DNA from 3 places in the Geobacillus sp. 47C-IIb genome. Region 2 is predicted to be linked to each of the others. Evidence: riboswitches for the same ligand, from Rfam matches in the RefSeq annotation. Region 2 holds a riboswitch; each other region holds the start of a gene.
What was found. A riboswitch is a leader RNA that binds a small molecule or an ion and turns the genes downstream of it on or off. The one in region 2 is predicted to bind S-adenosylmethionine.
Positions count from the first base shown of each region.

Region 1: linked by a shared signal. The riboswitch ahead of IC804_RS17270 (methionine ABC transporter ATP-binding protein) and the one ahead of mtnW (2,3-diketo-5-methylthiopentyl-1-phosphate enolase) in region 2 are both predicted to bind S-adenosylmethionine.
Region 3: linked by a shared signal. The riboswitch ahead of IC804_RS12105 (phosphoadenylyl-sulfate reductase) and the one ahead of mtnW (2,3-diketo-5-methylthiopentyl-1-phosphate enolase) in region 2 are both predicted to bind S-adenosylmethionine.

Region 1 covers NZ_CP061473.1:3,441,196-3,448,950, reverse strand. Annotated here, with positions in the region: gene IC804_RS17310 (NRAMP family divalent metal transporter) at 1-768, opposite strand, end outside; gene IC804_RS17305 (LamB/YcsF family protein) at 765-1,535, opposite strand; gene IC804_RS17300 (5-oxoprolinase subunit C family protein) at 1,522-2,502, opposite strand; gene pxpB (5-oxoprolinase subunit PxpB) at 2,486-3,187, opposite strand; gene IC804_RS17290 (IclR family transcriptional regulator) at 3,190-3,939, opposite strand; gene IC804_RS17285 (GNAT family N-acetyltransferase) at 4,066-4,506, opposite strand; gene IC804_RS17280 (hypothetical protein) at 4,553-4,720, shown strand; gene IC804_RS17275 (NAD(P)H-hydrate dehydratase) at 4,770-6,305, opposite strand; SAM riboswitch class I at 6,498-6,605, shown strand; gene IC804_RS17270 (methionine ABC transporter ATP-binding protein) at 6,695-7,708, shown strand; gene IC804_RS17265 (methionine ABC transporter permease) at 7,698-7,755, shown strand, end outside.
Region 2 covers NZ_CP061473.1:2,889,777-2,897,531, reverse strand. Annotated here, with positions in the region: gene IC804_RS14665 (S9 family peptidase) at 1-352, shown strand, start outside; gene IC804_RS14660 (short-chain dehydrogenase) at 371-922, shown strand; gene IC804_RS14655 (PduL/EutD family phosphate acyltransferase) at 984-1,187, opposite strand; gene IC804_RS14650 (MarR family winged helix-turn-helix transcriptional regulator) at 1,397-1,858, opposite strand; gene IC804_RS14645 (ZIP family metal transporter) at 2,074-2,805, shown strand; gene IC804_RS14640 (1,2-dihydroxy-3-keto-5-methylthiopentene dioxygenase) at 2,951-3,493, opposite strand; gene IC804_RS14635 (methylthioribulose 1-phosphate dehydratase) at 3,523-4,158, opposite strand; gene mtnX (2-hydroxy-3-keto-5-methylthiopentenyl-1-phosphate phosphatase) at 4,155-4,817, opposite strand; gene mtnW (2,3-diketo-5-methylthiopentyl-1-phosphate enolase) at 4,814-6,055, opposite strand; SAM riboswitch class I at 6,125-6,231, opposite strand; gene IC804_RS14620 (pyridoxal phosphate-dependent aminotransferase) at 6,329-7,504, opposite strand; gene IC804_RS14615 (carbon-nitrogen family hydrolase) at 7,604-7,755, shown strand, end outside.
Region 3 covers NZ_CP061473.1:2,397,614-2,405,368, reverse strand. Annotated here, with positions in the region: gene IC804_RS12110 (DUF1128 domain-containing protein) at 140-364, shown strand; SAM riboswitch class I at 545-651, shown strand; gene IC804_RS12105 (phosphoadenylyl-sulfate reductase) at 774-1,481, shown strand; gene IC804_RS12100 (sulfate permease) at 1,493-2,566, shown strand; gene sat (sulfate adenylyltransferase) at 2,614-3,774, shown strand; gene cysC (adenylyl-sulfate kinase) at 3,787-4,398, shown strand; gene cobA (uroporphyrinogen-III C-methyltransferase) at 4,539-5,315, shown strand; gene IC804_RS12080 (sirohydrochlorin chelatase) at 5,326-6,072, shown strand; gene IC804_RS12075 (acylphosphatase) at 6,160-6,444, shown strand; gene IC804_RS12070 (arginase family protein) at 6,697-7,467, opposite strand; gene IC804_RS12065 (YojF family protein) at 7,631-7,755, shown strand, end outside.

The sequences.
Region 1 (7,755 bases), 550 kb from region 2:
CGGATTGGTTTGATCAAGCGTCAATCCTTTGGCAACAACGCCTAACGCGGCCAAAAACAGCAACATGCGCATAAGCGAGGCAACACCGATCGCTGAGACTGCACTTTTTGTCACTTCCGCCAAACTTCCCTTCCCCTTGATGCCGGCATCGAGCAACCGATGCCCTCCAGCGAACGTAATATATCCGCCAACCGTACCGCCGACAAGCGTCACAATGGCTAAAAAGTCGATTTTTTCGGGAACGACCGCCCGAACGGCCGCCTCGCCAAGTGGCGGCTTAGCTGTGAACACAACATACAGCGTCAGCGCAATCATGACAAATCCGAGTAATTGAGTAAAACGGTCCATTGCCTTGCCAGCTTCGCGGACGAGAAAAATGGCGATGGCGATGATGGCACTCACGATTGCCCCAGTCTTTGGAGACATGCCAAACAACACGTTGAATCCGAGCCCAGCTCCGCCGATGTTGCCGATGTTAAAGGCGAGTCCGCCAAGGAGCACAAACGCCGCCAACACATACCCGAGGCCGGGCAGCACTGCGTTGGCAATATCTTGCGCCCGTCGCTCGGAGACAGCAATAATGCGCCAAATGTTCGCTTGGACGCCGATATCAAGCAAAATGGAAAGCAAAATGACAAACCCGAAACTGGCCGCCAGCTCGACGGTAAATACGGTCGTTTGCGTCAAAAATCCCGGGCCGATGGCCGATGTCGCCATGAGAAAGACCGCTCCGATCAGCACGCTGAGCCTGCTTTCTTTTTTGTTCATCGTCTCGTCTCCTTCCGCATCGCCTGAATAGCGATGCCTTCATTTTGTAACGCTTCATGCAGCCGCTTAGCAAACCGCACCGCCTGTTCATTGTCGCCGTGAAGACAAACCGTATCGGCTTCAATCGCCACCGCCGTCCCTTGCACTGAGCGGACATGCCGGTCACAAACCATCATGAGCACTTGCTTGACCGCTTCATCTTCATCGGCGATGATGGCCTGCGGGTCGCTTCGTGGTGTGAGCGAACCGTCAGCTTGATATGTGCGGTCGGCGAACACTTCACTCGCCGTCTGCAAGCCTTGCGCCTGTCCAGCGCGGATGAGCTCGCTACCCGCCAGGCCGTACAAGATGAGCGTCGGATCGACATCATATACCGCTTTGGCGATCGCTTCTGAAATCCTCGCATCTTTCGCCGCCATATTGTACAAGGCGCCGTGCGGCTTGACGTGCGTCATCACTCCCCCTTCCGCCTTGACGAACGCGGCCAACGCGCCGATTTGGTACACGACGTACGCATACACCTCCTCCGGTGACACAGCCATCATCCGACGTCCAAAGCCGAGCAAATCGGGAAACCCCGGGTGGGCACCGATGGCGACTCCATGACGGATGGCAAGCTGTACCGTTTGCCGCATGACAAGCGGATCGCCAGCATGAAATCCACAGGCAATATTGACAGAAGTGATATACGGCAAAATCTCTTCCTTTCCAAGCCGATACACACCAAAACTTTCACCAAAATCACAGTTCAAATCAATCGTTTTCATCTTTCTCCCCCCATTGGCGGCGAATGGCCGCAATCCAGCGGCCCAGCCGCCGCTGTTGTTCGATATAAAGCTGCACCGCTTCCTCCGGCGCAACCGGCTGAAATTGAATGCGGTCGCCTGGGCGCGCCTGTGCCAACACTGGCAAATCAGCTGCCGCCACTTGGGCGATGCGCGGATAGCCCCCTGTTGTCTGACTGTCAGCCATCAACACGATCGGCTGGCCGGATGTCGGCACTTGCACCGTGCCGAACACAACCGCTTCCGACACCATCTCCCGCTCGCGCCCAAGCACCAACGCCGGTCCAGAAAGCCTGTAACCAATCCGGTCGGACTGCGGCGTCACATGATAGCGGGCGGCAAAAAACTGCCTGCGGCTTTCTGGCGTAAACTCGCTATATTCCGGTCCTGGGACAGCACGCACCGTTTTCGTTTTTCCGTCGATATATCGACCGGCATCTGAAGAAAGTCCCCAACGAAATGGCTTACGAATGTTATGCTCACGTGCAGTGCCAATTGGAAGCACATCTCCAGGCTGGAGCGGGCGGCCCGACAAACCACCTAGCTGCGCTGGAACGTATGTGGAGCGACTACCCATAACAGACGGAACACCGATGCCTCCTGACACTGCGATATAGGCGCGCCACCCTGCCTGGCACACCCCAACCTTTAGGACATCTCCCGGCCGAATAATCACCGGTTTCCACATGGCCATCGGTTCTCCATTGAGCGTGCATGGGAAATCGCCGCCGCATACGGCGATGACCGTCTCGACGTGAAAACGAAGGGTCGGACCGGACATCGTTGCTTCGAGCACCGCCTCATCTCCCTCATTGCCAACAAGCGCATTGGCAAGGCGATACGCCCAAGCGTCCATCACCCCACCAACCGGCACACCGGCATTTCGATAGCCGATGCGCCCGCCATCTTGGACAGTTGTAAAAAATCCACCATCAATGACGTCCATCATCATGTTCCTCTCTCCAACGTGCAAATTCCTCAGCGGTAATCCGGCGAAACTCAACGATGTCACCCGCTGAAAGCAAGCTTGGTTTCTCCCGATGCGGATCAAACAGCCGAAGCGGTGTCCGGCCAATCAATTGCCAACCACCTGGCGTCGCGAGCGGATAAACACCCGTCTGTCCGCCGGCGATGCCGACCGAACCGGCAGGCACCGTTGTGCGCGGCACCGGCCTCCTCGGCGTCGCCAAACGCGGTGATAAGCCCCCTAAATAGGCAAACCCGGGTGAAAAACCGATCATATAGACGCGGTAACGGCCCGAGGAATGAAGCGCCACCACTTCATCTTCCGTCATCCCATGAAAGCGGGCGACATCCGCTAAATCCGGCCCGAACTCGCCGCCGTAACAAACGGGAATGACGATGGTTCGCGTCGAATGGCGGGTGGCCTGTCCGGTCGATCCGATATTCTCGCGCAGCCAGGCACATACGTCAGCATAATTTCCGGCCACCACCGGATCATAATAGACGGTCAGTGAGGAAAACGCCGGCACGATTTCCTTGATGCCTTCTTTTCTCTCTCCCTGAAGCCGGGCTGCTGTTTCGTGAACGATATCGTTTACGGCTTCGTCAATGTAACTGGCAAATCGAACGGTCACCGCGTATTCGCATAACGGAAACAACGTGTATTCCATCGTTACCCCTTCCCTTGAAAACCAAGTTCACGTGAGATATCCATCGCCGCCTGCTTTAATAGCGGAACGATGCGCACCACATCATCGGGCGAAAAACGTGGTTCCGGACCGGCGACGCTCAACCCAGCAACCGCTGCCCCTTCATGGTTGAAAATCGGCACAGCAACAGCAGCAGAGTAGTTTTCCAGCTCAGAACAACTAACCGTATAGCCTTGATTTCGGCCTTCTTCTACCAATCGGCGCAACACTTGTTTGTCTGTCACCGTACATTTAGCGATTTTCACTAGTTCCACTTGTTCTAAATACCGTTCCCGGTCAACTTCATCCATAAACGCAAGCAAGACGCGCGGGCACGCCCCAGCATACAGCGGTGCACGCCGCCCAACTTTCGTATAGACGCGCACCGGTTCGGACGTCTCCACTTTTTCGATATACAGCGCTTCATCGCCGTCGCGGATGACTAAATTCACTGCTTCCTTCGTCTCCTCTTTCAGCCGCTCCATGACCGGCAGCGCCACTCGACGAATATCGAGCCGCTCGGCGACAAGCGCTCCGAACGTCAATAGCGACAAGCCGAGTTCATACTGGTCGCCTTGTTTTTGCAAAAAGCCTAGCGCCACAAGCGACTGCGCCATCCGGTACACCGACGTTTTCGGCATCCGAAGCCGCGCAACCATCTCCGGCAGCGTTAACCGCTCGCAATCAAGAAACAAATCTAGCAGCTCTTTTGTTTTCAAAACCGTTTTATTCATGGCCTCTCCTTGTTCCGAATATCGGAATGATAATTCCGAAATATGAATTTTATTTCAATTATAACGAAAAGTCTAATTATTTTCTACAAAAAACCAACAGCGTCCGATAGATGGACGCTGTTGGTTTCAAGATAAACGTTTCAAAAACACATAACTCACTTTTTGATATTCCATCTTTTGCTCGTAAAAACGATGGGCATCGGTTCGCTGCAAACCGGACGATAACGAAACGATCCTGTAGCCATGCGCTTTCGCCCAATCGTGTACATACGACAACAACGCTTTCCCGTACCCTTTCGACCGCTCGCTCGAAGCGGTGACCAAATCACACACCCAAATAAAACGACCATTATAGAGTGTGATCATCGGCATGAATCCGATGACAGCAACCATTTTATCTTGATCATATAAGGCCACTAGCTTGTACCCTTCTTTTTCTTTCGCTTCACGCACAAGCGCGACATACGTTTCCTCATCTAAGTGAGTGCGCAGCTCACGCATGACTGGAAAAGCGCTTCTCACTTCCTCTTCAGTTTCAAGCCAAACGAATTGTGGCACGGTTTCCATCCCCCTTCTCTATTTATGCAATTAATTATATCTATGTTTTCCAAAAATGGAAGAACAAGACCGCTTCCCCGGAAAGCGGATCGTCCTTCTCGTACGTAAAAAGCATAACGAACCGCGGGACGGGTTGGGCACATTGAATCGCTTGTTGCCAAAAGCAAACAAGGAAGCGCGCTTTGAAGACGCTTCCTTTCTTTTCTTTATCCGTAAACGTTGAGCAGCCAAGACCTTCTTCCTAGTAAAACGGCCGGCCACTCCCATCACGTTCACACTTGCGCACCATCGCCCAGCCTAGCCAACACAGCCGGCAATGCGTCAATGACGTCAGAAGCCAAGACGTCCCACAGTGAATGACCGTTTTGCACAAGCCAATCAGCTGCTTGGCCGTGGACGAACACAGCATTATTCACCGCCGGCTGCACCGCCTCATGCTGCAACAAAAACGCCGCCACGATGCCAGTCAACACATCGCCGCTTCCCCCCTTAGCCAACGCCGGGTTGCCGGTCGCGTTCACATATTGCGCCCCGTCTGGCGTGGTGACAATCGTATACGGCCCTTTTAAGACGACATACACACCATATTCCATAGCCAGCCGCTTCGATACGCCAAAGCGGTCATGCTCCACCTCGCGAATGGAACGATGGACAATGCGCGCCATCTCTCCCGGGTGCGGGGTAATCACCGTCGGGGCGCTCCGTTCGCGCACTCGTTCGGCGTAGTCATCCCAAAAAAACAAAGCGTCTGCATCAATGACAAGCGGCACTGGCTGGCGCACAAGTTCGCTCACTAAGCGGCGCACTCCTTCCGTTCGCCCCATTCCCGGGCCGATGGCCATCGCGTCAATATCAAGCCCGGCCCAATCAGCCACGCCAGCAAATGCGCCTCCCTCTGCCGGCCATAACCGGTACATCGCCTCCGGCACACAGCTGGCAACTGCCTCGTACACCGTTTCCGGAACGGCCATCGTCACAAGCCCGGCCCCGCTGCGAAGTGCCGCTTTCGCTGTCATCGTTACCGCCCCGCTCATCTCCTTAGATCCGCCGACAATGAGCAGCTTACCGTGCGTTCCTTTATGCGATGACCGTTTTCGCTTCGGCATTGTCTGCACCACATCGCTATGTTCCCACAAAAACCGGACATCTGTCTTCACCTGCACCGCTAGCGGCGGGATGCCGATATCGACCACAGCGATCTCTCCGTAATAATCCGCCGCAGGAAACGTATACGCCCCAAGCTTCGGACATTGGACGGTAAGCGTCACATCAGCACGAATGGCGGTGCTGACATCGCCTCCATCAGCCGGCACCCCGCTTGGCACATCGATCGCGTATACCGTTGCGGACGTGCGGTTCACTTGCTCAATGATTTCTTTATACGGCGGGCGCACGTCTCCTTTGATGCCAATGCCAAGGAGCGAGTCAATGATGACGTCGTAATGTGGCACGCGTGCCGCAAACGCTCGTTCATTCCCCTCATAAGCTATCCAAGAATACCCCGACCGCTCGTACACCTCAAGCGCCGTGCGCGCCGCGCCTTTCACCTTCTCTTGCGGCGGCACGAGCCATACATCGGCGTCATAACCATAACTTTTCAACATGCGTGCAATGACCAATCCGTCGCCGCCGTTATTGCCCGTCCCGACGAGCACCGCCACCCTAGCCGTGTGTGGAATTCGCTCTTTCAACACCCGAAACAGCGCCTGCCCAGCGTTTTCCATCAACGAGTCATCACGAATGCCGATCCGCTCGGTCACTTCTCGGTCAATAGCGTACATTTCATCAGCCGTTACGATCGGAATCATTGCCCATTCCCCTTTCCATTTCCATCCCTATTGTTTAGTGTACAATTTTTCCAAGCGAAAGACGAGCACAAATATTTTCTCTAGAAGCGCAACGATGTAAACGTTTCCTGAAGAATCCGAATGGAAAATACATATTGACAACAAATAGCTGTCGCATTATCATGAATTTCATAAAAATTACATACAGCAAACCGCTTATCAAGAGTGACTGAGGGAACAGGCCCAATGACGTCCGGCAACCTCCCCTTGAGGGAACGGTGCTAATTCCTGCAGAATGGCTTTCATTCTGAAAGATAAGTCGGGAGTTTACATACCACCGATGCCTCTTTCCGAATGAAAGAGGCATTTTTGTTTACCAAATTCTACCTATCAACACAAGGAGGATGGACATGATCGATATTCAAAACGTTACAAAGGTGTATACAACGAAAAAGAAACAAACCGTTGCGGTAGACAACGTATCACTTACGATTCGCGATGGTGAAATTTTTGGCATCATCGGCTACAGCGGCGCTGGAAAAAGCACGCTGCTGCGCTGCTTAAACGCCCTAGAACGTCCCACATCCGGCCGCATTCTCATCGATGGGATCGATGTAACAGCATTAGATGCCAAAGAACTGCGGCAAGTGCGCCAAAAAATCGGAATGATTTTCCAACACTTTTCTTTAGTTAGCTCGAAAACAGTATTTGAAAATATCGCCTTCGCCTTAAAAGCAGCTAAAAAACCGAAACCGGACATCGAAAAACGGGTCAATGAGCTGCTCGACATGGTCGGTCTATCCGACAAGCGGGACGCCTATCCGGCGCAGCTGAGTGGCGGGCAAAAACAGCGCGTCGGCATCGCCCGGGCACTCGCTAACAATCCGACCGTCCTGTTATGCGATGAAGCCACATCGGCGCTCGATCCGAGCACGACCAAATCGATTTTAGAACTGCTGAAAAAAATTAACCGTGAGCTCGGTATTACGATCGTCTTCATTACTCACGAAATGGAAGTGGTCAAACATATATGTGACCGCGTTGCCGTCATGCAAAACGGCAAAGTGATTGAACTCGGCACCGTTTATGAGCTGTTTACCCATCCGAAAGAAGAATTAACGAGATCGTTCGTCCATAGCGTCATGCATGTTGACTTGCCTGCACATTTACGGGAAACGCATACGGGGACGATCGTGAAAATTCAGTTTGAAGGCAAAAGCGCGACGGAAACAATCGTTTCCGATATGTTGCAACAATTTGAAGTAAAAGGAAATATTTTGCATGCCAAAATCGAGTATATCCAAGACAAACCGCTCGGTATTTTTGTGATGGAGCTGATCGGGAAAGAGGATGAAATTCAACGGGCGATGGATTATATCGCTAAACGGACGAACAGATTGGAGGTTGTTTCGCATGCTGCTTGATACATTACTAGGCCTGCTTCCGGAGTTGAATAAGGCGTTTTTCGAAA
Region 2 (7,755 bases):
GCTCAGCTTCGCCGGTGTGAGCGACATCGGCTACTTTTTCACGAAATGGGAAGTCGGGTGCGACGTCTGGGAAGACGCTGAGCGGCTTTGGCATCATTCGCCGCTCAAGTACGTCAAAAATGTGCGCACGCCGCTCTTAATTTTGCATAGCGAGCATGACTATCGCTGCCCGATCGAGCAGGCGGAACAGTTGTTTATCGCATTGAAACAACTCGGGCAAGAAACAAAGCTCGTCCGCTTCCCGGACGCCAACCATGATTTGTCACGCACCGGGAACCCGGCGCTTCGCCTCGAGCGGCTTCACCAAATCGTTGGTTGGTTTGATCACTATTTGAAAGGACCACGGGATTAATCCGAAAGGAGACATGCCATGCACGCCCTTGTCATCGGTGGGACAGGTATGTTGGCTGATGTGTCGCTTTGGCTTGTGCGGGAAGGATATTATGTGTCTGTCATCGCCCGCCGCTACGCACGAATGAAGCAGCTCATCGACTGTGCTGGACAGACGGCATCCATCACCCCGCTTCTTGTTGATTATCGCGACCAAGAAGCGCTTTGTTCTCTGATTTCTCGGACCATCCAAAAAAACGGAACTTTTGATCTCATCATTGCGTGGGTCCATACGGACGGAAAACAGGCGCTTCCGACCGTCATCCAAAAAAATAGCAGACATCCCGGCCCTTGGCGTTTGTTTCACGTGCTCGGCAGCCGCGCCGATCCAGCCGAGGCGAAAGCGGAACTCTGTTTGCCTGCCGCTTGTCTTTATCGGCAAGTTCAGCTCGGTTTTGTCGTGGAAGAACACGGTTCGCGCTGGCTCACCCATCAAGAAATCAGCGACGGCGTCATTGATGCCATTCGGCGTGATACGCCGTTTCATCTGGTCGGCACCCTAGATCGATCAGAGAAGAAGCGCCCGCGTTAACGGGAGGCTCCCTCTCGTTCGTCCCGAGAGGGCGCCTTATCTCCCATTGCTGCGGATGATTTCACGATGGAAGCAACTTCACGTAATCACCCGTTTTTAAACCGGCCGCGTTCTCTTCACCGTTTTCAATGTGCATATGTAACGCAAAGTCTTCACTGACGCGGACGGTCACTTCGTCAAAAATGAGAGCGCGCTCCTCTTGCGTTTTCACTTTCATGACTTGCTTGTCGCGGACGCTAAACGTTTCCGTATCTTTCGACGTCATATGAATGTGGCGCTTGGCAATGATGACCCCTTGTCTGCCGTCACCGTTCCATTCAGCCCATGAATCGTCATTCCTGGCGTTCCCTCAGTATCCCCGACAAGCAAACAGGCAGTGCGACAACGGCTTGAGCACTGTCAGTTCGACGTCTTCCACGAACAGAGTCGCCATATTTCGCATTTTTAACAAAAATGAAAGAGACCGACGAACTGTCAGTCTCTGTTTTGCTGGGCGTTTTTCGCCCCATATCCTAATTTTTTTAGCAAAGTGATCGCCTGCTCTTTCTCCTCCGCTGTGAGCGCTGATATCGTTTCATGAATTTTTTCTGCATGCTTGGGAAAGACGCGCTCAATAAACCGCCGACCTTCTTCCGTAATCGATGCATACGTGACGCGCCGGTCTCGTTCACAAGCACGACGGACGATCAGCCCTTTGTTTTCAAGTTTGTCGACAACGTAAGTGATGCTGCCGCTAGCGAGCAAAATTTTTTCACCGATTTGCTGGAGCGGCTGGTCGCCTTTATGGTATAACAGTTCTAACACCGCAAACTCAGTCGGATTCACCCCGCACGAACAGATCGATTTGTTCACTTGGTCACTGACAGCACGATACGCCCGTGACAGTACAATAAACAGCTTTAATGATTGCTCAAGTTCTTGTTCTTTCTGTTCCATGGCATTCAACCCTTTACATTTGACCATTTCTTACTTGCATTATACCGAAACGGCAAACAGACAAGCAACCGTTTTTGCTAGCTACCTATGCATTTTGCTCGCCACCGTCTTCCCAATTCGTTATGATAATTTATTATATGAAGGCGCTTGGGCGATTGTCACATTTATATGATCATTGCATATGAAAAAGTAAAGGATGATGAGGGGGGAATTGAATGAACCAGGTGTTGGTCGGCAGCGTGCTTTCTGCCTTATCGACAGGACTTGGCGCCGTGCCGATTTTGTTTTTGGCTAAATCACTCACCCACCGCTGGCGTGATATACTGCTAGCGTTTTCCGCTGGCATTATGATGGCAGCCTCGATGGAAAGTCTCATTCCCGAAGCGTTAAAAACCGGCGGCTTGGGAGCACTCGTAATCGGCCTGGCGGCAGGTGTGCTCATCTTAACGTTGCTCGAGATGACTGTTCCCCATATCGACTTGGAACATACAAAACATGGCTTACAGTTTGACGAAAAAGCGATGCTCATTATCGCTGCCATTACGATGCACAATCTTCCTGAAGGGTTGTCCGTTGGGGTCAGCTACGCATCCGATGCCGCGACGACCGGCAATTTGATCGCATTGGCCATCGGTTTGCAAAACGCGCCGGAAGGATTTTTAGTCGCCTTATTTTTAGTTCATCAACAAATTAGTCGCTTGAAAGCATTTCTTATTGCCACGTTGACAGGAGCGGTCGAAATCGTCACATCGCTGCTCGGTTTTTATTTAACCTCCCTCTTCCGCGGTTTAGTCCCGTACGGATTGGCGTTTGCCGCTGGGGCTATGCTGTTTATTATTTATAAAGAGCTCATTCCCGAAAGCCATGGCGATGGAAACGAACGGACATCGACATATGCATTTATTATCGGCATTGTGTTCATGATTTTTTTAACGCAATCGTTTTGATCAAAAAAAGAGAGGGTGCCCTAAAGACAAACGGGACACCCCTTTTTATATGCGCTTTTATGAAGACGATGGAAAGCAGGCGGCTTTTTCCATGTCTACCTAGATAACTTAGAAAAGGCATCTTGTTGCGAGAGCCTCTCAACTATTATGAATTCACTTCTTCTTTTTCTTCGTACGGATGGGCGACCCAACCGGACGGATCAATAAATAACCGGACAGCAACAACTTGGCGGTCATCCATCAATGTGAAGTAATGCGGATTTCCTTCCGGCACAGAAATGACATCGCCCGCTTCCAACTCGACGTCAAAATAACCGGTTTCTTTGTCTCCTTTGATGATGAAAATGCCGTGACCGGCCGTAATGGCGCGCACTTCATCCTCTGTGTGGATATGCACTTGCTCAAATTTTTTCAGCAGCTCTTCCAAGTTTGGAGTCGCATCAGACAGGGCGACGATATCCCATGTTTTGTAGCCACGACGCGCCGCCAAGTCTTCGATCTCATCTTTAAACGTCGCCAAAATTTCCTCTTTTTCTTCGTCAGTGAGCACATATTTGTCGCGTAAATGTTCCGGTAGTTTTGTAATATCCCAATGCTCATACAAAACACCTTGGCTGTTTAAAAAAGCGCGGACATTGTCTTCCCCTTCAATCACTTGGCCCGTTTTTTTCACTTTAATCACTGCCATCGTCAAATCCCCCTTTAAAAATATATCGGTTAGTCAACTAGCGGCACAGCGGCCCGTTGTAATAATAGCCGCTTCACCTGCCAGCTGAACAAAAACTCCCACGCTTCCAAATGTTTTTTCGCTTCAAACGCATCACGACCCCAAACGGTAATACCGTGGTTTTGGATCAAAACAGCCCCCGTATCACCGTCGATATGCTTGGCAAATTCATTAGCCAAAGTCGGGATGTCGGCGTAATTGTCAATGATCGGAATGCGCACTTCCGCATTTTCTTCCCAGATGCCAAACGCCTTAATAATTTCTTGACCCGAAAAGACTACTTCCCTGTTTTGAGCGTACACGTCGGAAATGATGTTATTGTCGACCGTATGAACGTGCAAGACGCAGCCGGCATTCGTCCGCCGATAAACCTCGACGTGCAAAAGCGTCTCCGCCGACGGCTTCAAATGCGTGTCTTCCACCGGTTTTCCATCGGCGTCGATGAGCAGAAAATCTTCGCTTGTCTGCTTCCGTTTATCTTTGCCGCTTGCGGTGACAAGGAACGTCAACGGGGCATCGGTCACTTTGAGCGACAAATTGCCGCTTGTCGCAAAAAACCAATCACGGGCGGCGAGCTCAGCTTTCACTTCCGCAAGTTCATTCCATTTTTTCAACATAATGCTCATGCGATCACCTCCAGCCGCTGCAAATGATCCACCACATCAAAAAATGTCGTAAACGGTGCATGCGGCAAATCGAGCTCTTGACATTTCTTAAGCAAGAAATCGCGCGCCAGCACGTAATCCGCTTGCTTCGCCACTGCCAAGTCGGTAATCGAATCACCAATGACGACATGATACCCGTCCGGACGGGCGAGCTTTCGAAGAAGTGACGGCTTGCAACAGCCGCAGCCGTTTTGGCACTTACCGTCGCACGCGTGTGGCCATGTGATGCGAATCATCTCGCTGCTGAAATCGGAGCCATTGCAAAAAATGCGTTCTTTGTCGATCAGTCCGTCTAGCATTGGATAGACAAAAAAGTCGATGCCGCCACTCACAATATAGAGCGGAATGCCTTTCTCTTTCGTAAATGCGACAAACTCTCGAAAGCCTTCGCGCAGGCGAGCGGTGCTAAGCAAAAAGTCAACGATCTCGTCTTTCAACGCCGACGGAAGGAGGGAAAACATCTTTCCGACCCCTTCTTGAACCGAGAGGCGCTCAGCGAGAATGTCGTCTTTCAGCGCTTCCCACTCCGGTGGAGCAAACTGCTTCATAATCGCAATGATGTTGTCATTTTCTGTAATCGTTCCGTCAAAATCACAAAAGAGAACAAGCTGTTTTTTCATGCTTCCACCTCAATCGCGCCCCAGCGGTCGATCGCTTTTTGCAACGCCTCGTTTTCTTTCGCTGCTTCGCGGAGCAGACGGCCGGCAAGAGCCGCATCAATGGCAGCACGAAACGCCTGCCCACCGCCGATCGCCCCGTCCGGATGGCCGTGAATGCCGCCGCCAGCGTTGACAATGCAGTCAAGACCGAAATCGCGGACTAGAAGCGGCACGAGCCCCGGATGAATGCCGGCCGACGGTACCGGAAACGCGCGCGCAAACGGCTCTTGTTCATCGGTGAGCGCCCGAGCAATGCCAAGCGCCTGTTCACGCTCAAGCGCGACGCTGCCATATGGCGATGGGAACAAGACAAAATCAGCTCCCGCAAGCCGCAAAAACTTTCCGAGCAGCAGCGACGGGGCGACCCCGTAAAACTCAGACGGCGTCATGGCACCGCTAAACGCCGGGTGAGCCATGATCGGCACGTTGATATTCTCGTCCTCGCGCAACCCTTGCAAAACATCAAGCCCATAGGTGAACACGTTAAACAAGAGCACATCAGCGCCAAGCTCGGCTGCCCGTTTCGCTTTCTCTTTCAGTTCAAACGTTTTGCCGGTCAAGTTGACGGCGTACAGCGTCCGTTTGCCTGTTTGTTCATACACTTCTTGGAGCGCCGCCTTGCCCGCGGTGATCCGCTTTTCAAACGGCAACAACTCATTGTCAAATAAAATTTCGTCATCTTTCACTAAGTCGACGCCGCCAAGTGCCTGTTTCTTTAATTCGGACGTCAAATACGCCAAATCGCGGCCGATGATACCTTTAAAAATGCTCATCAATAGCGGGCGGTCATATACCCCGACTTTTTCACGAATACCGGCAATGCCAAAACGCGGTCCCGGAAAATGCCGTTTCCATTCGTCCGAAAGCTCAAGATCAAGCAACCTCACTTCACCATCAAGCGACAGTTTGCCAAACGTCGTTGCCAAGAGCGCTGGTAAATCAGCACTAAAGTTGACCGTCGGGTAAGCAATTTTGACGATCGCCCGCTTCAGTCGCTTGCCGAAATACTCGTTCGCCGGACCGCTTTCCCCAAGTTCTTTAATCCCGACGACTTCTCCCTTATGTTTGCGAAGCTGCTCTTGCTCTAATGCCGGCAAATCCGTCCATGTGCCGACCGTCAAGCCGAGCGCAATCCCTTCTGCTTTTTTGCGAATGTCTTTCTCGTCATGCAGCAAATACGTGGCAATCACTGTGCTCATCATTCATCCCTCTTTCCTAAAGAAAAAAGCCTCTTCACTAAGAAGAGGCATCATTCTTCCATGGCACTCTTCTTATCTCTCAGCGTTTCCGCTGCAAGAATTAGCACCGTGCTTGATATGCCAAGCCGGTTGCCGGGCTTCATCGGGCTCGTCCCTCCGCCTACTCTTGATAAGAATCATTGCGTATTTATGAACTTGTCAAACAATTTTGTCGAGTATGGCAAATGTACTTTGAATTATGACAGCCTCTGCCGCTGTTGTCAATCATTTTTTTCAAAACAGCCCGAGACGCCCGATCCGTTCAGCTGCTTCGACAAGACGCGCCTCATCTGTCAACAGACCAACGCGCACATAGCCTTCGCCGTGCTTGCCAAAACCGATGCCCGGAGCGACCGCCACGTGTACGCGTTCAAGCAGTATGTCGGCAAACTCAGCGGACGATAATCCTTTCGGTACGGGAAGCCAAGCGAAAAACGATCCAGACGGTGCCGGCGCCTCCCAACCGATGCGGTGCAAAGCAGAAATGAACGTATTGCGGCGCGCTTCATACAATGCGACGAGCTCCGTGACGCAATCTTGCGGACCGAGAAGCGCCGCGGCAGCCGCCTCTTGAACAGCGCCGAACAAACTGACATACAAATGATCTTGCAACAACTCAATCGCCCGGATGATCTGTTCATTGCCAACGGCAAACGCGACACGCCAACCGGCCATATTGTACGTTTTGGAAAACGTGTAAATTTCAACACCGACCTCTTTCGCCCCATCAACTTCGAGAAAGCTGACCGGCTTTTTGCCATCAAAACCGATCGCCCCGTAGGCGAAATCATGCACAACAGCAATGCCGTACTTAGCGGCGAACGCCACTGTTTCAGCAAAAAACTCTTTCGTCGCCGTCGCCCCGGTCGGGTTGTTCGGATAGTTCAAAAACATCAGTTTGGCCTGATCAGCGATCGCTGCCGGAATGGCACTGTAATCAGGCAAAAATTGCTGCTCGGCGATAAGCGGCATCATTTCCATCCGTGCGCGGGCGAGCGCGATCCCGGACCAGTAGTCCGGATAGCCCGGATCCGGGACAAGCACCACATCGCCCGGATTGACGAGGCAAAGCGGCAGCTCAACAAGACCAGCCTTACCGCCAAACAAAATGGCTACTTCGCGGGTTGGATCCACATCAACCCCGTACTCACGCGCATAAAACGCAGCGACTGCTTTTTTCAAAAATGAGTAACCTTGAAACGGCGAATATTTATGGTATTTTGGATTGGCCACTGCCTGTTGCATCGCCTCAACAATATGGCCAGGCGTCGGCTGATCCGGATTGCCTTGCCCTAAATTAATGACATCGTGCCCGGCCTTTATTTTCGCTCCCACTTTGGCGACAAGCGAAGCAAAAAATTGCTTCGGCAACTGTTCAAGCAGTTCGGAAAAAGGAAATTCGGTCGTCATCGCCCACACCTTCTCAAAAATTTCTTGAAATTCTAGTGCAAAATCATATATCGTAAAAAGCAAAATGTAAAGTAAATTTTTTCATTGAGGTGAAAAACAATGACCATCCGCATCGCTTGCCTCCAATTGGATATCGCGTTTGGTGACCCGCAAAAAAACGAACAGCAAGCCGAAAAAGCCGTGGAACTCGCCGTCAAAGAAGGAGCCGATATCATCGTTCTTCCGGAGCTGTGGACGACCGGTTATGACTT
Region 3 (7,755 bases), 490 kb from region 2:
TCCGGCATATGGTGCACATTCATCTATATTTTACTACATTGTCCGTTTTTCAGCAGGTAAACCAGCCATATAACCCCTCCCTATTTCCCCCGCCTGTATGGTACAATACATGATATCTTGCCATGAAAGGGGCCAAACAATGGATTTATCGAAACGGTCGGCGGAAAACGTCGAATATATGATCGAGCAGCTGAAGCAAAAATTGAAAGTGATGAACTTTGACGCCCTTAAACCGTCCCATTTTTCCGAAGAATGGTATGATGAATTGAAAGACATTTATGAGATGGTCATGAAGCGCGAGACGTTTAGTCCAAGCGAAATGCAGGCGATTGTTGAAGAGCTTGGGAACTTACGTAAAAAATAGTTTCGCGCCTTTCTCTAAAATGATATGCTTAGACCACCATCCATATTTGAACGTTCTCCCACCTACATTCAACTGGGGTTTCTCGCTTTAGAATGATAAAAAAATAATTCCCATCGAAAAACTGAGATTGACACCAGCGAGAATTGTGCTAAAATTTTAATCAATTACATCCATTACAAACGCTTATCAAGAGCGAGGGAGGGACTGGCCCGATGAACTCCGGCAACCTGCTTCATTTAGCAAGGTGCCAATTCCAGCAAAATGGATTCCATTTTGGAAGATAAGACGTCACTCGTTCTTCTTGCCCTTTCCAAAATGGAAAGGGCATTTTTGTCACCGGGCTGCCGTTTACTAAGTAAATATCCGACTAATTGCGTGGATTTTCTTTGATTTATAAGGAGGGGAAACGATGCTCACGTATGATCGGTGGGAAACGGTAGAAAAACCGTCTTTTCCGTCTGACAATGAAACAAAAGGGGCGCTTGACGTCCTCGCTTGGGCGTACCGCGAATATGGTGACGAAATCGTGTACGCATGCAGCTTTGGCATCGAAGGGATTGTGCTGATCGATTTGATCTCCCAAGTAAAGCCGGATGCGGAAATCGTCTTTTTAGATACCGGGCTGCACTTTCAAGAGACGTACGATACAATCGCGAAGGTGAAAGAAACATATCCTTCCCTCCGCATCATCATGAAACAGCCGCACCTGACGCTGGAAGAACAAGCCGCGCAGTTTGGCGACGAGTTATGGAAACGTGATCCAAACAAATGTTGCGAGCTGCGCAAAGTCATTCCACTGCGCGAAGTGTTGACTGGAGTAACCGCTTGGATTTCCGGCTTGCGCCGCGAACAATCGCCGACACGGCGCCATGTCGAATATGTCAATAAAGATGATAAGTTCCGCTCCATTAAAGTCTGTCCGCTCATCCATTGGACATGGAAAGACGTATGGAACTATGTGTATAAACATAGTCTTCCGTACAATGTACTCCATGACCGCGGCTACCCGAGCATTGGCTGTGCCCCGTGTACAGCGCCGGCATTAGATCCGAACGATTTGCGTTCCGGACGCTGGGCCGGCCAAGGGAAGACAGAGTGCGGGCTCCATCTCACATAGGGGGAACACATATGCTCCTTGCGATTGCCTTTATTGTCTCCTTTTTCTTCGCCATGAACATTGGGGCGAGCGGTGCGGCCGCCTCGATGGGCGTCGCTTACGGATCGGGTGCCATTCCCCGAAAATCGGTCGCCCTCCTTCTTTGTGGCATCAGCGTTTTTCTTGGCAGCCTTGGTGGCGGAGAAGTGGTGAAAACGATCGGCTCGGGAATTATTCCTTCTTCGATCCTTACCGTCAAAATCGTTGTCATTATTTTAACAGCGGCAACCATTTCGCTGTTTGCTGCCAACATCATGGGCATCCCGTTATCGACGAGCGAGATCACCGTGGGAGCGGTCGTCGGTGTCGGTATTGCCTACCAAGCGGTATACTTCAATAAATTGCTATTCATTGTCTCGGTGTGGATCGTCATTCCGATCATTGCCTTTGCGTTTACACTCGCCGTCGGCAAGTGGTTTTTAGCGCTCAAGCGGAAATATCCACAGCTTGAGCAAGGCCGTTGGCAAAAAACGTTTATGACCTTGCTGATTGTCACTGGCTGCTTCGAGGCGTTCTCCGCCGGCATGAACAATGTCGCCAATGCCGTCGGGCCGCTTGTCGGTGCCGGATTGATCTCGGTTGGGCCAGCAACGATTCTCGGCGGTTTGTCCGTCGCTGCTGGAGCGCTCCTGCTTGGACGCCGTGTGTTGGAAACGAACGGAAAGAAAATTACAAATTTTTCTCCATTTGAAGGGAGCGCCATATCGGGTACTGGGGCGTTGCTTGTCATCATCTCATCACTGTTTGGCTTGCCCGTACCGCTCACCCAAATTACGACATCGGCCATTATCGGCATTGGCACGGCAAAGAGCGGTTTATCCATCTGGCAGAAGCGAATTGTTGTGCAGCTCTTAAAAGTATGGCTTGTTTCGCCGATTTTTTCTCTTGTCATTTCATACAGCCTTATTAAACTATTGCTCGACAGCGATGTTTATACTGTCATCGCCATTTTCAGCGTTTGTTTAGCGACGCTCGGCGTTATCAGCTTGAAAAAAACGGCTGTCGAAGAAGAACGCTCGCTTCATGAACATGGCGGTGGCATTTAATCTTAAATATTAAATCTTAAAATCTATCATCCTAGGAGGTTACAAACATGAGTTTAAGCATCCCGCATGGCGGTACATTAATTAACCGTTGGAATCCGGACTATCCGCTCAATGAAGTAACTAAAACGATCGAACTGTCGAATGCAGAATTAAGCGATTTGGAGTTGATCGGCACGGGAGCGTACAGCCCTCTTACTGGCTTTTTAACGAAAGCAGACTACGATGCGGTCGTGGAAACGATGCGCCTCGCTGACGGCACCGTCTGGAGCATTCCGATCACACTCGCAGTGACGGAAGAAAAGGCAAAAGAGCTCGCCATCGGCGATAAAGCCAAACTCGTTTATGGCGGCGACGTCTACGGTGTCATCGAAATTGCCGATATTTACCGTCCGGACAAAACGAAGGAAGCAACGCTCGTTTACAAAACAGACGAACTCGCCCACCCTGGCGTGCGCAAACTGTTTGAAAAACCGGATGTGTACGTCGGTGGAGAGATCACGCTTGTCAAACGAACTGATAAAGGACAGTTCGCCGCGTTTTATTTCGATCCGACAGAAACGCGGAAACGGTTTGCCGAACTTGGATGGAACACCGTTGTCGGCTTCCAAACACGTAATCCGGTTCATCGCGCCCATGAATACATTCAAAAATGTGCGCTTGAGATTGTCGATGGTTTGTTTTTAAATCCGCTCGTTGGCGAAACGAAAGCAGATGACATTCCGGCTGACATCCGGATGGAAAGCTACCAAGTACTGCTTGAAAACTATTACCCGAAAGATCGTGTCTTCTTGGGTGTCTTCCAAGCGGCTATGCGCTATGCCGGACCGCGTGAGGCCATTTTCCATGCCATGGTGCGCAAAAACTTCGGCTGTACACACTTCATTGTCGGCCGTGACCATGCCGGTGTCGGCAATTATTATGGCACCTATGACGCACAAAAAATCTTCTCGAACTTTACGGCTGAAGAACTCGGGATTACGCCGCTCTTTTTCGAACATAGCTTTTATTGCACCAAATGCGAAGGCATGGCGTCGACGAAAACGTGCCCGCATGACGCTGAACATCACGTCGTCCTTTCTGGCACGAAAGTCCGTGAAATGCTGCGCAACGGGCAAGTACCGCCAAGCACGTTCAGCCGTCCGGAAGTGGCTGCCGTCTTGATCAAAGGACTACAAAAACGTGAAGCGGTCACTCCATCAGCTCGCTAAAGGGGGAGCATCATGAGCACGAACATTGTTTGGCATCATACATCGGTCACAAAAACAGATCGGCGCGAGCGTAACGGTCATCATAGCGCCATCCTTTGGTTCACCGGGTTGTCCGGCTCCGGCAAATCAACCGTAGCAAATGCCGTCTCAAGACGGCTGTTTGAGCTCGGCATTCAAAACTACGTATTAGACGGGGACAACATCCGCCATGGGCTCAATAAAGACCTCGGCTTCTCTGCGGCCGACCGGACGGAAAACATTCGCCGCATTGGCGAAGTGGCAAAGCTGTTTGTCGACAGCGGACAGTTTGTTCTCACCGCATTTATCTCTCCGTTTGCCGAAGACCGGGCACTTGTCCGCCGTCTCGTCGAAGAAGACGAGTTTATCGAAATTTATGTTAATTGCCCGCTTGAAGAATGTGAAAAACGCGATCCAAAAGGACTGTACAAAAAAGCGCGCCGCGGCGAAATCCGCGAATTTACTGGCATTGATTCACCGTATGAAGCGCCGGAAGCGCCTGAGTTGACGGTTGAAACACACCGCTACTCTGTCGACGAGTGCGTCGAGCAAGTGCTCGCCTATCTGCGCGAGCGCGGGTTCATTCCGGCCGCCGAAACAAACTGACCGCCATTTCTTGTCTCCCACTAAAAAAGAGTGGGAGACCATTGAACAAAGTCGTTTTCATGCCAAATTAAGCCGTTCACAATAAAAGCACCGCCTTTAGATGGCCAGCTGGGATCATACAAGAAAGGGCTGAAACAACGATGGGCAAAGTGTATCTTGTCGGCGCCGGTCCCGGCGATCCGGAACTCATCACTGTCAAAGGATTAAAATGCATTCAGCAGGCGGATGTCATTTTATATGACCGCCTCATTAACGAAGAGCTGTTGTCGTATGCCAAACCGGGCGCTGAGCTCATCTTTTGCGGCAAGCTGCCCGGCTACCACGTCATGCAACAAGAAACGATCAACCATTCGCTCGTCCTGCACGCCAAAAAAGGAAAAAACGTCGTCCGTCTAAAAGGCGGCGACCCGTTCGTATTCGGGCGCGGCGGCGAAGAGGCTGAGGCGCTCGTCAAACATGGGATTGAGTTTGAGATCGTTCCTGGTGTCACCGCTGCTATCGCTGCGACGGCTTATGCCGGCATCCCCGTCACCCATCGCGAGTTCAGCTCAAGCGTTGCCTTTGTCACCGGACATCGGCGCGACGGAATCCGTGAAGATATCAAATGGGAGAGCCTTGCCAAGGGCATTGATACGATCGCCATTTACATGGGTGTCCACAATTTGCCATATATTTGCGAACAGCTAATCAAATATGGCAAAATGCCAGAGACGCCGGTAGCGGTTATCCAATGGGGAACAACAGCGGCTCAACGAACAGTCACCGGCACGCTGACGACGATCGCCGGGATCGTTGCTAAAGAAAACATTGAAAATCCAAGCATGATCATCATCGGGGATGTCGTCCGGCTACGCGCCAACATTCAATGGTTCGAACGGCTGTTGGCGTCATCTGCAGCTGCTGGTGCAACATCGTGAGGCGGTCGTGATGGAAGCCATTCTATATGTCAGTCACGGCAGCCGCTTCGCTGCAGCCTGCTATGAGGCGGCTCGTTTCGTCGAACAATGCAAAGCAGCCATCGACATCCCGATTCAGGAACTTTGCTTCGTTGAACTGGCAGAACCGGACATTGTGACTGGCGTTGACCGTTGCGTCGCCCAAGGAGCAACGCGCATCATCGTCGTTCCACTGCTGCTTCTATCCGCGGGACACGCGAAGCACGACATTCCAGCGGCGCTCGAGCTCGCGAAACAGCGTCATCCATCTCTTGAAATCGTCTGCGGCACCCCGTTTGGCGTCCATGAATCGATGATCGATATCATCATCGACCGCATCGGTGAACATCCGACGCCACTTGATAACGAATCGATGATTCTTCTCATCGGCCGCGGCAGCAGCGACCCGGATACAAAGCGCGACATCACCGCTATCGCTCGGCTCCTGAAAGAAAAAACGAACGTGCCGCACGTTGACATTTGCTTTCTCGCTGCTATCCATCCGACGCTTGACGAAGGGCTTGAGCAGGCGAACGCATCCATATATCGGCATGTGTTTGTCGTTCCGTATTTATTATTTACCGGCGTCTTAATGAAAACGATCGAACGGAAACTAGAGGCGCTGCCTGTTTCACACCAACAGTGGCATTTATGCTCTTACTTAGGCTATCATCCGCGTCTCGTAACACTTATTCAAGAGCAAGTATTGTCGCTATCGTTGGCGAAAAAAGGAGCTTGAAAAGACAAGCTCCTTTTTTCATGTACATTAGGCCGTATCTATTATATGATGGAAGCAGAACGGTCCCAATGAAGGAGGCTTTACCATATGAAACGGGTTCATGTCATTGTCGAAGGACGTGTACAAGGTGTTGGCTTTCGCTATTTCGTCCAGCACGAGGCACTGAAGCGACAGCTGACCGGCTGGGTAAAAAACAATGACGATGGGACGGTGGAAATGGAAGCCCAAGGCCATGAAAGTGCCGTCCAGCTCTTTTTGGATACGATTGAAGCCGGAACGATGTTTGCTAAAGTCTCTCGTATGCACATTGAGCAGCGCGACGTCCGACCGGATGAAAAACAATTTCGCATTATGTACGGCGGCGGGCTTTAACACCAGCGCCATGTTCAGTACAGTTTGTACGATTGGTCACTGACCGCCCAAAGAAGCCACCTTTCCCTGCAGACAAAAGGCAGCCCTGATGGCTGCATGTCCACTTGCTCCCTTTAACTTAAGATGAAAGCAACTTTAGAAGATGGATGATGTTATCAAAAGCTTACTATAGCGGTTTTGATTTTTGGAACACTTAACCATCATCGATGATTGGAACCCGCGATTTTCATCGGCCTTTTAGGCATTCCCCTGTTAAGCCGGACGCAAATGGGAAGTAGCGTAACGAAAACACGTCTCTAAAATGGCACTATTCGCCTGTTCATTTTTCCACTGTGCCTCAAGGCAAAGCGGATGAAACACATCGATGACGGCTTTCGGGTATTCACCGCATATGTCTACACCCAACACTTTTTTATAGAATAGTAGCAGACGCAAGCAAGCGAGCAATCGAGAAAGCGTCATCATTCCTTGATCCCAGTTCGTAACTGCGTCTTCGCGACGAAGCACGTCTTTATCGATGCTTATATACACGCTTCCGGTCGGGATGGCCTTCAGAAGCTCATTCGGCCATTCATCATGATCAGCAAATGGAAAAACAGTGATGTTTGGAGATAAACGGAGATTACGCGGAGAAAATGATGGGCCAACAATCACAACTTTTCGCAGCTGCGCGTACTGAAGCGCATGAGCCACCCACGATCCGCATGAAATGAGGCTGCTTTCGTCCTGTTCAGCGTCCGTATGGTGGTCAAACAGCACAAGCGTAAACGGTTCGCTTATTTCCCTTAACAACAAATACGTGACATAATGGTAGTTGCCGCTCCCGATCAGCACCGCCCCACGGGTTCGCCGCCGGCGTAACCGTCTTTCAATCTCGGCAAGCGCCGCTTCGCTGCAATACAAATTTGTCTCCGGTACGTCAGCGAGATCAATCCACTCGTGTGGAAAACAAAACAGCCGCTTTTGTGGCCGGTACGTACCGTCAAAATTGAGCACAGTGACACCGTTACCTTGAAACCCCATTTCTCCTCACCCTTTCCTTCCGCTGAATCATTATTCAACGCCTCTAAGGTGTGGATGAGTCCAAGATGTAGCCTTTTCTATTATACAATGAGAGACGAAATATTTCCGTTCTTATGCTCTCGTCATGTACAATATATAGAAAGCAACTAAAGGAGGGACCTGCATGCAGCCGATCGACACCACCGCTGTACAAGAGGCACTGAACCGCTTGGCTAACCGCGACATATATATTCATTTAGAAACAACGAACGGAGCATACGCTTCTCATCATAACGAAGGTTTTTTTTC